DNA from 3 places in the Bradyrhizobium sp. HKCCYLRH2047 genome. Region 3 is predicted to be linked to each of the others. Evidence: riboswitches for the same ligand, from Rfam matches in the RefSeq annotation. Region 3 holds a riboswitch; each other region holds the start of a gene.

Region 1 (3,272 bases), on a different contig from region 3:
GATTGATGGCACGCTGAACTAACAACCTGCCGTAGGGTGGGCAAAGGCGCGCCGGGATGCGGCCTTGTCGGGCGAGCTTTCACGCGCGCCGTGCCCACCGCCTACACCCAGCGCCACCGATGGTGGGCACGCGCCGCCCTTGGCGTCGCTTTGCCCACCCTACGGCAGCGTTGTCTGTGACAAAGAGCTTTAGGCTCGCCGAGTTCGAGACTGTTGGTGCTCTGCGGATCTGGACGTCCTGACGACGGCGTTGGGTTGAGACCATGCGTCAGCCTTGAACCAGCATAGCTCACCTTTAGGCCAGAATCTGACGTTCCATCCAATTGGCCGTTGCGGGGAGTTATGGTAGTCGGTTTGGGTGAGCAAGACCCTGACCCCGACCAAAGCAAGAGACCTCGCGATCCGCCTCGCATCTGCTCGCCCTGACGAAGCGCTAAGCGTCGCAAGGGGGATAGAAGCACCTTGGTTCAGGTGTCAGGCGTTATCTCACGTCGCACGCCATTGGCCCGATGAAAGGTATAGCCGCCTCCTTGAAGAGGCGATTCTGGCAGCCGACTGTCAGGAGGATATTTTCAATCGTGTAGCCGTCTCGGCATGGCCGATCAGGGCATACCTCGAGCGCGGCAACGGGCCACCCGCCAAAGAACTTCTCACAAAGTATGTCGCTGCCTCCAGCGCCATTGAAAACATGGGGAGTCGTTCAGAGGCGCTGTTTTCCATATTTCAAGCGTCAAAGCCCTTCGACACCGGGTTATGGCGCCCTGTATTTTGGGCTTTGGTGGCAGCAGCGGAGCCTGCTCTTTCCTGGCGTCAGCTTAGAAACCTGAGGGACGCCGTCGCAATGGTTGCCTCCGATCACGATGAATTGGTGCATCAGGTATTTGAGAAGCTTTCTGAACCGAAAAATCTTTCGACCGTGAGACGCTACCTCGGCCAACATATCAAGCAGCAGCCGCGCTCCTATTTCTGAGTCATGAGCCGCCGAAGCTAGCTGCGATCGCCTGCTTTTCGTGGAGCAAGAGAGGGTCACCTGACGACGCGGATACCGAAACCCGCCGCGCCTGCGGATGAAGCCCGCGTTGACGTGGCCGCGCCGGCAGACCCTTTCGGATTGGTCAGCCGCATGTCATGATGGCTGATGATGCGCGCGCTTCTCCTCATGACTTCGATCATCGTGCTTGCAACCGCTCCAGCCGCGGCTCAGCGGTTCGATGGCAATGATCCGGTGTGCCTCCAGACATGGGAATGGGGCGGGTCCAGCACGGTCTCGTGCCAGTACAGGTCGTGGGAGGCGTGCAGAGCAGGAGCTGCGGGCCTTTCGGCCATGTGCTTGCTGAACCCCTATGCACAGCGCCCGCCTGAGCCAAGCCGCCGTCGGCCTCCCCGGTAGGCGCCGATTGCGGCCTGACAAGACTCCAATCTTCGACGGAGCGGCCATCGTCGGAGCCGACCAAAAGGTTCGAGATGAGCCAGGAGCGGCCACGCGTTGTTCCTCAAACTGGGGGCGTACTTGCCAAGCTCGATAGTGCCCGCTATCGTCAACTCCAACATCAAGAGTTGGGCCGACGCCCAGCGCCAACCTGCTCCCCGAGCAAGGTGGCTTTCTTCCTTCGGAAGAAGATGTGGCCGGTCCGGCAACTAAACGGGACAAGCCACCACGGCGTCATGCGCTCATCTCTTCGAAGAAGGGGACGAGAATGACTGTCGATCGAATCGAAATTGAGCTGGCCGATGCAAGGTCCCCGGACCTGATTAATCTCGTAACCGCGCTGGACGATTTCTTAAACAAGGTCTGCGGGGTGGAGAGGAATCACGGCTCTCCAATTGATCGGCTAGCGCACGACGACACGCAAATGTTTATCGCGCGGATTGCCGGACAAGCCGTTGGCTGTGCAGGGCTGCAGGTGTTCGCGGATGGTACCGGGGAGGTGAAGCGCATGTATGTCGTCACCGAGGCTCGGACAACTGGAATAGGCAGCAGGCTCCTGACGCGCGTTGTGGAAGCGGCCTTGACCGCCAAGCTGTCGGTTCTGCGGCTGGAAACCACGGAATTTCTTCCCGATGCCCAGAGGCTCTATCGGGCGAAGGGGTTCGTTCCGTGCCCAGCGTATGGCCCTTACGTTTCCAACCCGATCAATTTGTACTTCGAGAGATGGCTGACGAAATGATGGTCGAGGGCGATGTGACGACAAGGAATAGATGATCAAGTCTGCTTTTCGATCGTGTTGCACAATCGAGATCGCCTCTCAGACCAGCCTTACATGGGGTGGTTACTCCGCCATCGCTAGCATCCTACATGGTTGAGGTCGAGCATTCAGATGGCACGGAGATGCTTGTGTTATTTTTCTTGCATCGAGGAGGCACGGTTTGCTTTCGGAAAGCTCCCAAGGACAGAAGAGTTGATAGCGCGTGACGATCCTTACCTGTTGAAGAGGTTGGCGTCCTCATCGCCGCGTTGAATAAGGATGAGTAGCGATTTCTCACCAGCCGGTCACACAGTTTGGTCGTAAGGGAGTTCCGTTCGTTCCATGTCCGTTGTGGGCCAACAAGAGACGTCGCCATGAGGATGGTTGGCGGGTATCCAAAGAAAACACTTCAACAGGCGTTCTGCTTAATTCCGTTAATGATTAGTGTGTAGCAATCTGGTCAAGCTCGCAACGGGTGGGATCATCCTATGCATATTCGCCAGATTGTTTTCGCTGTCGTGCTGCTCGGCGCTTTGGTTCGGTTCGAGCATGCCCAAGCTGAAGATGGCTTCCCAGCAGCGGAGTGGGAGCGCGTCACGCCTGCAGAATTGGGTTGGTCAGAAACCGGATTGACCCAAGCGCGATCCTTTTCGGATCAGATTCATTCGAGCGCGGTTGTGATCGTTCAGCACGGCAAGGTCGTGGCCGAGTGGGGCAGTACGACGAAGCCGATGGAAGTCGCTTCAATCCGCAAGAGCATGCTCAGCGCCCTGATCGGCATCGCAGTGTCGGATCACCAGATCAACCTTGACAGCACGCTTGGCGAACTTGGCATCGACGATAACCCGCCTGGCTTGACCGGGGTCGAGAAGGGCGCGACGGTGCGCGAACTCCTCGAAGCGCGTTCCGGGGTCTACCACGCGGCGCTCTATGAGACGCCGGACAATGCCAAGATGAGACCGCCGCGCGGCAGTCACCCGCCCGGCACCTTCTGGTATTACAACAATTGGGACTTCAACGCGCTTGGCACGATCTACGAGCACGCAACTGGCATCGGCCTCTTCGAGGCGCTCGACCAAAAGATCG
Region 2 (3,272 bases), 350 kb from region 3:
TCGACCGTCACCCGGATCTCGTGATCTGGCAGGTCGGCACCAATGCCGTGCTGCGCGATCTCGATCCGGCCGAGACCGCCAGGCTGGTCGAGGACGGCGTCGCCAAGATCCAGGCCGCAGCCTCCGATGTCGTGCTGGTCGATCTGCAATATTCGCCGCGCGTGAACGAGCGGCAGGAGAGCGCGGGTCGCATGAACAAGCTGCTCGGCCGCATCGCCGAGCTGCATCACGCCGGCATCTTCCCGCGCTTCGAGGTGATGCGCGACTGGCACGAGCGGCAGGCGATCCCGATGAACGAGTTCGTGATCTCGGACGGCTTGCACATGAGCGATTGGGGTTATGCCTGCTTCGCGCAACTGCTCGGCGACGACATCATCCGCTCGGTTGGCCAGGTCAAGCTCGGCATCAACGCGCCGGCCGAGGTGCCGACCTATCGGCCGATGTGACGCCGCGGGCGTTATCCCGGGGCGCTCGCCGCGCGAGCGAACCCCGGAATCCGGAGGTGATGTGCGGATGAGGAATGACGAGTAGCGCGCAGGGATGAGATCGGTCTACTCGCGACGCCACTTCACCATTCGCTACGCCGCGCTGAGGGCGGCGTCGAGATCCTCGATCAGATCGTCGGCATGCTCGAGCCCGGCGGAGAAGCGGATGAAGCCCTCGCTGATGCCGAGCTCGGCGCGCGCGTCCGGCGTCAGCCGCTGATGCGTGGTCGTCGCGGGATGCGTGACCAGCGTCTTGGCGTCGCCGAGATTGTTGGAGATGCGCGCGAGCCTCAATCCGTTGAGCATACGGAACGCCGCCGCCTTGCCGCCCTTCACCTCGAAGCCGACCAGGGTCGAGCCGGCGCGCATCTGCTTCTTGACCGTCGCCGCCTGCGGATGGTCCTCGCGTCCGGGATAGATCAGCCGCGAGATCTTCGGATGCGCGGCGAGAAAATCGGCGACCTTGCCGGCGGTCTCAGTCTGCGCGCGCACGCGCACCGCGAGCGTCTCCAGGCCCTTGAGCAGGACCCAGGCGTTGAACGGCGAGATCGACGGGCCGGTCTGGCGCATGAAGTTGTGGATGTGCTCGGCGATGAAGGCTTCCGACGACAGGATCACGCCGCCGAGGCAGCGGCCCTGGCCGTCGATGTGCTTGGTCGCGGAGTAGACGACGACGTCCGCGCCGAGCGCGAGCGGGCTCTGCCAGATCGGCGTGGCGAACACATTGTCGACGATCAGCCGCGCGCCATGGGCGTGCGCGATCTCGGCGATCGCGGGAATGTCCATCACGTCGAGCGTCGGATTGGTCGGGCTCTCGAGGAAGAAGCTCTTGGTATTCGGCCTGACCGCCTTCTGCCACTGGTCGAGATCGAGCCCATCGACCAGCGTCGACTCGATACCGTAGCGCGGCAGGAGATCCTCGACCACGTAGCGGCACGAGCCGAACAGCGCCTTGGCCGCGACGACGTGATCGCCGGCCCGCAGGGGCGCCAGGATCGCGGTGGTGACGGCGGCCATGCCGGTCGCCGCGGAACGGCAGGCCTCGGCGCCCTCGAGCTCGATCATGCGGCGCTCGAACATCGCCGTGGTCGGATTGGAGAAGCGCGAATAGATGAAGCCGGGATCCTCGCCCTTGAAGCGCGCCTCGCACTCCTCGGCGGTGGCGTAGACGAAACCTTGTGTCAGATAGAGCGCTTCGGCGGTCTCGCCGAATTCGGAGCGCAAGGTGCCGGAATGCACCAGCCGGGTTTCGGGACGACACTGGGCGAACGACGCCGGGGCCTTCGCGGGGGACTTCGACATGTGACCTCCATCGTGGCCACCGCCTCGGGCGATGGGCACAAAAAAACCGGCCTGGGAAAACTCCTCACGGCCGGGATCACATTCGTCCCCGGCCTGTTTAGCGACTTATTTAACGTGGCTGCAAGCCGGCCGGCTCAAATCACCACGGGATAAGTCGTGCTCATAGTCGCAACCGGCCTTTCCGTCAAGCCGGCCATCGGATAACCGGTCAAAAGACCCTATATTGGCTCCCCAAGCCGCCGTTCCGGCGCCTGCAAAGGATCAGGCCTTGCCGTTTTCGCTTCCCGCCGACGCCCACGGCATCCTCCCCGATCGCATGATCGTGGCGATGGCGGAGGCCGGCCTGATCATTCCCGAATATGATTTCGTCGAGAGCCAGATCCAGCCGGCGAGCCTGGACCTGCGGCTCGGCGACGTTGCCTATCGGGTGCGCGCGAGCTTTCTGCCAGGGCCGGGGTCGACCGTCGCCGAGCGCATCGACGAATTGAAGCTGCACGAGTTCGCGCTTGCCGATGGTGCCGTGCTCGAGACCAACTGCGTCTACATCGTGCCGCTGCTGGAGAGCCTGGCGTTGCCGAAGGACATCGTCGCGGCCGCCAATCCGAAGAGCTCGACCGGCCGGCTCGACGTTTTCACCCGCGTGATCGCCGACGGCACGCGACGCTTCGACATGATCGGCGCCGGCTATCACGGTCCGCTCTATGCCGAGATCAGCCCGAAGACGTTTCCGGTCCTGTTGCGCGAAGGCTCGCGCCTGTCCCAGGTTCGCTTCCGCTATCGCGACGCGGTCCTGTCGGAGGACGAATTGATCGCGCTGCACCAGGCCGAGCGGCTGGTGGATCGCGATGATGCGGATCTCGCCGGCGGTGTCGCTCTGTCCGTCGACCTCTCAGGCAGCAATGCGAACGGCTATGTCGGCTACCGCGCCAAGCGCCATACCGGCGTCGTCGACGTCGACCGCCGTGCCGGCTATCCGGTCGAGGAGTTCTGGGAGCCGATCAAGGCACGGCCCGATGGCAGCCTCATCCTCGATCCCGGCGAGTTCTACATCCTGGCCTCGAAGGAAGCCGTGCAGGTGCCGCCGGACTACGCCGCGGAGATGGTGCCGTTCGATCCGCTGGTCGGCGAATTCCGCGTCCACTATGCCGGCTTCTTCGATCCCGGCTTCGGCTATGCCGGCGCCGGCGGGCAGGGCTCGCGCGCGGTGCTCGAGGTGCGCTCGCGCGAGGTGCCGTTCATCCTCGAGCACGGCCAGATCGTCGGCCGCCTAGTCTACGAGAAGATGCTGGCGCGTCCCAACGCGATGTATGGCAGCCGCATCGGCTCCAACTACCAGGCCCAGGGCCTGAAGCTTTCCAAGCACTTCCGCTTCTAGCCGGCTGCGTCTGCCGCGCACCCCCAATGCGCCTGCCGCACAGGGCGCGCGCCAGCGCCGTGCTAGGAAAGCGAAAGCAATCGAACGATAAGACGGCCGCGACCTGCGCG
Region 3 (3,272 bases):
CGCGAGCCCCTTGGCGACGCAATGGTTGACGCCCTCGCGGGACAGCTCGATGCCGCGGCCGTCGATGCCGCGGCTTTCCAGCAGTTGCAGCAGATCGCCATCGCCGCAGCCGATGTCGAGCACCTTGGAGCCGCGCTCGACCATGCCGGCGACCAGCAGATGATCAGGCCGATAGGCCAGCACCTCGCCGCCAGTGAAGCCGTTCAGCGGCAGCACACCCTGCATGCTCATGGCTCAGTCTCCCTTCGCATGGGCAAGCCCGCGCGCCTTGCCGGCGGAATCGAGAAACGCGCTGGCGATCTCGAAGAACTCGGGGACATCGAGCAGGAACGCGTCGTGGCCCCGGTCGGTCTCGATCTCGGCGAACGACACCCGCGCGCTGGAGGCGTTGAGCGCATGCACCAGCGCGCGCGACTCCGCAGTCGGAAACAGCCAGTCGCTGGTGAACGACACCACGCAAAAACGGGTCTTGATGCCGCGAAACGCCGCCGCCAGCACGCCGTCATGGTCGCCGGCGATGTCGAAATAATCCATCGCCCGCGTCAGATAGAGATAGGAGTTGGCGTCGAAGCGCTCGACGAAGGACGATCCCTGGTAGCGCAGGTAGCTCTCGACCTGGAAATCGGCGTCGAAGGAGAACGTCGGCAGCTCGCGGTCCTGCATGCGGCGGCCGAACTTGCGATGCAAGGCGGCGTCGGAGAGGTAGGTGATGTGCGCAGCCATGCGCGCCACAGCCAGGCCGCGATGCGGATGCGTGCCCTTGTCGGCGTAACGGCCGTGATCCCAGTCGGGATCGGCCATCACGGCCTGGCGGCCAAGCTCGTGGAAGGCGATGTTCTGCGCCGAGTGGCGCGTCGCGCAGGCGATCGCGAGATTGGCGAACACGCGCTGCGGATAGGCCACCGTCCATTGCAGCGCCTGCATGCCGCCCATCGAGCCGCCCACCACGGCGAACAGCGTGTCGATGCCGAGATGGTCGATCAGCATCGCCTGCGCCCGCACCATGTCGGGGATGGTGATGATCGGGAAATCGAGCCCCCACACCTTGCCGGTGGCGGGGTTCAGCGAGGCCGGCCCGGTCGAGCCCATGCAGCCGCCGATCACGTTGGAGCAGATGATGAAATAGCGACTGGGATCGAGCGGGCGGCCGGGACCGACCAGCGTCTCCCACCAGCCGGGCTTGCCGGTGACGGGATGGCGGTTGGCGACGTGCTGGTCGCCGGTCAGCGCGTGGCAGACCAGCACCGCGTTCGACCGGTCGGCATTGAGCTCGCCGTAGGTCTGGTAGGCGATCTGGAACGGCGACAGGTCGACGCCGCAATCGAGCCTGAGCGGCTTGTCGGCGCCGAACTGCGCCACCGGCGAGCTCGGATGATCGACCTCGTGCGAGCGCTCGTCGGGCGCGACCGTGCGCAACGCGGATGTAGGCGTCGCAGATTTGGACGTCGCAGATTTGGACTTCGCAGATTTGGACTTCGGCGTCAGACCTGTCATGTCTCTCACCCCAGCCATCCGGCCAGGGCTCCCGAACCACGTGACACATCAGGCCATGAAAAACCCGGCCTGAACTGGGGTTCGGCCGGGATCGATAACGTCCCCGGCCTGTTTAGCGAGTTTTTTAACGTGGCTGCAAGCCGGCCGGCTCAAATGACCACGGAACGGGCAGAAACTAGTCCCGCGGGCGCTATTCGTCAAGGCAAGCTGGGGTTGACCGTTGGTCGGGCGCTCCGCCGCAGGTCAGCCAAGCCTGGATGGCGCAAAGTAAACTTGCTGTTGCGCAGGTCCGCGGCATCGGAGAGAACGGCATCCGTTCCTTTGGCCGCAGGTTTTCCCGTGGCCTCGCGAAGAGTGACACGGACCATGTCGAACCCGCCGCCAGCCCCGCCCTCGCTCGCCGATCTGCGCAAGGAGATCGATGCCATCGACGAGCAGGTCCATCAGTTGCTGATGAACAGGGCCGACATCATCGACCGGCTGATCAAGGTCAAGAAGACCCAGGAGGTCGGCTCGGCGTTCAGGCCCGCGCGCGAGGCCGACATGATGCGCCGCCTGGTGCAGCGCCATCGCGGCATCCTGCCGCTCGACACCGTCGAGGGGATCTGGCGCGTCATCGTCTCGACCTTCACCTATGTGCAGGCGCCGTTCTCGGTTCATGCCGACGTGTCGGTCGGCGAATCCGCGATGCGCGATTCCGCCCGGTTCCATTTCGGATTCGTGGTGCCCTACGTGCCGCATTTCAGCGCGCAAGCCGCGGTCGAGGCTGTGGCGCGCTCGAAGGGCGATCTCGCGCTGGTGTCGACGACCTCCGGCCATACGCCGTGGTGGATCACGCTCGAGCCCGTGGGCGCGCCAAAGATCATCGCGCGGATGCCGTTCATCGAGCGCGCCGACCATCCCGCCGCGCTGCCGGTGTTCGCGGTGTCGCGCGTCGCCGACGATGCGCTGGTGCTCGAGGTCGAGACCTGGAGCATCCGCGTCTCCGGCTGGAATGCGCAGGTGTCGCGGGCGCTGTCGCCGCTCGCCGACGTCATCGCGGTGCCCGATACCGCCTTCGACGGCGCCGCACTGCTGGTATCGATCGAGTCGCCGTCGAACCTCGACAAGATCAAGGCTGCCCTGATCGCGGCGGGCGCCTCGGTACGCTCCGCCGCCCTCGTCGGCGGCCATGCGAAACGCTATACGGTTCCGAGCTGAGACGCCCCGCGCCAGTGATGATTTTCCGGAGTTGACGATGAACCGCCCCGTGCCGAACCCCGGCATCCTCGATATCGCGCCCTATACGCCGGGCAAGAGTCCCCAGCCGGAGCCGGGCCGCAAGGTTTTCAAACTGTCGGCCAATGAGACCCCGTTCGGCCCCTCGCCGAGGGCGATCGAGGCATTCAAGAGTGCGGCCACTCACCTGGAAGATTATCCGGAAGGGACTTCACGTGTGCTGCGCCAGGCGATCGGCCGCACCTACGGCCTCGATCCCGACCGCATCGTCTGCGGCGCCGGCTCCGACGAGATCCTCAATCTGCTGGCACACACCTTTCTCGGCCAAGGCGACGAGGCGATCTCGACCGCGCACGGCTTCCTGGTCTATCCGATTGCGACCATGGCCTGCGGCGCCAGGAACGTGGTTGCCGCGGAGACGGAGTATCGCACCGACGTCGACGCCATCCTTGCCGCGGTGACGCCGCGCACCAAGCTGGTCTGGCTCGCCAACCCGAACAACCCGACCGGCACCTACATCCCGTTCGACGAGGTCAAGCGGCTGCGCGCCGGCCTGCCGT

The links. Region 3 has a riboswitch for S-adenosylmethionine ahead of metX (homoserine O-acetyltransferase MetX). Riboswitches for the same ligand answer to the same signal wherever they lie in the genome.
Region 1: it holds a riboswitch for S-adenosylmethionine, as region 3 does, so the genes downstream of both, ACQR1D_RS09275 (GNAT family N-acetyltransferase) here and metX (homoserine O-acetyltransferase MetX) in region 3, are expected to answer to the same signal.
Region 2: it holds a riboswitch for S-adenosylmethionine, as region 3 does, so the genes downstream of both, ACQR1D_RS03985 (O-succinylhomoserine sulfhydrylase) here and metX (homoserine O-acetyltransferase MetX) in region 3, are expected to answer to the same signal.

What each region holds. Positions count from the first base shown of each region.
Region 1 covers NZ_JBNPUM010000003.1:431,039-434,310, forward strand. Annotated here, with positions in the region: gene ACQR1D_RS09265 (hypothetical protein) at 359-970, shown strand; gene ACQR1D_RS09270 (DUF3551 domain-containing protein) at 1,142-1,390, shown strand; SAM-I-IV-variant riboswitch at 1,543-1,652, shown strand; gene ACQR1D_RS09275 (GNAT family N-acetyltransferase) at 1,698-2,168, shown strand; gene ACQR1D_RS09280 (serine hydrolase domain-containing protein) at 2,675-3,272, shown strand, end outside.
Region 2 covers NZ_JBNPUM010000002.1:80,842-84,113, forward strand. Annotated here, with positions in the region: gene ACQR1D_RS03980 (GDSL-type esterase/lipase family protein) at 1-446, shown strand, start outside; gene ACQR1D_RS03985 (O-succinylhomoserine sulfhydrylase) at 579-1,787, opposite strand; SAM riboswitch at 1,864-1,943, opposite strand; gene ACQR1D_RS03990 (2'-deoxycytidine 5'-triphosphate deaminase) at 2,056-3,162, shown strand.
Region 3 covers NZ_JBNPUM010000002.1:434,091-437,362, reverse strand. Annotated here, with positions in the region: gene metW (methionine biosynthesis protein MetW) at 1-231, opposite strand, end outside; gene metX (homoserine O-acetyltransferase MetX) at 235-1,503, opposite strand; SAM riboswitch at 1,586-1,665, opposite strand; gene ACQR1D_RS05535 (chorismate mutase) at 1,861-2,694, shown strand; gene hisC (histidinol-phosphate transaminase) at 2,732-3,272, shown strand, end outside.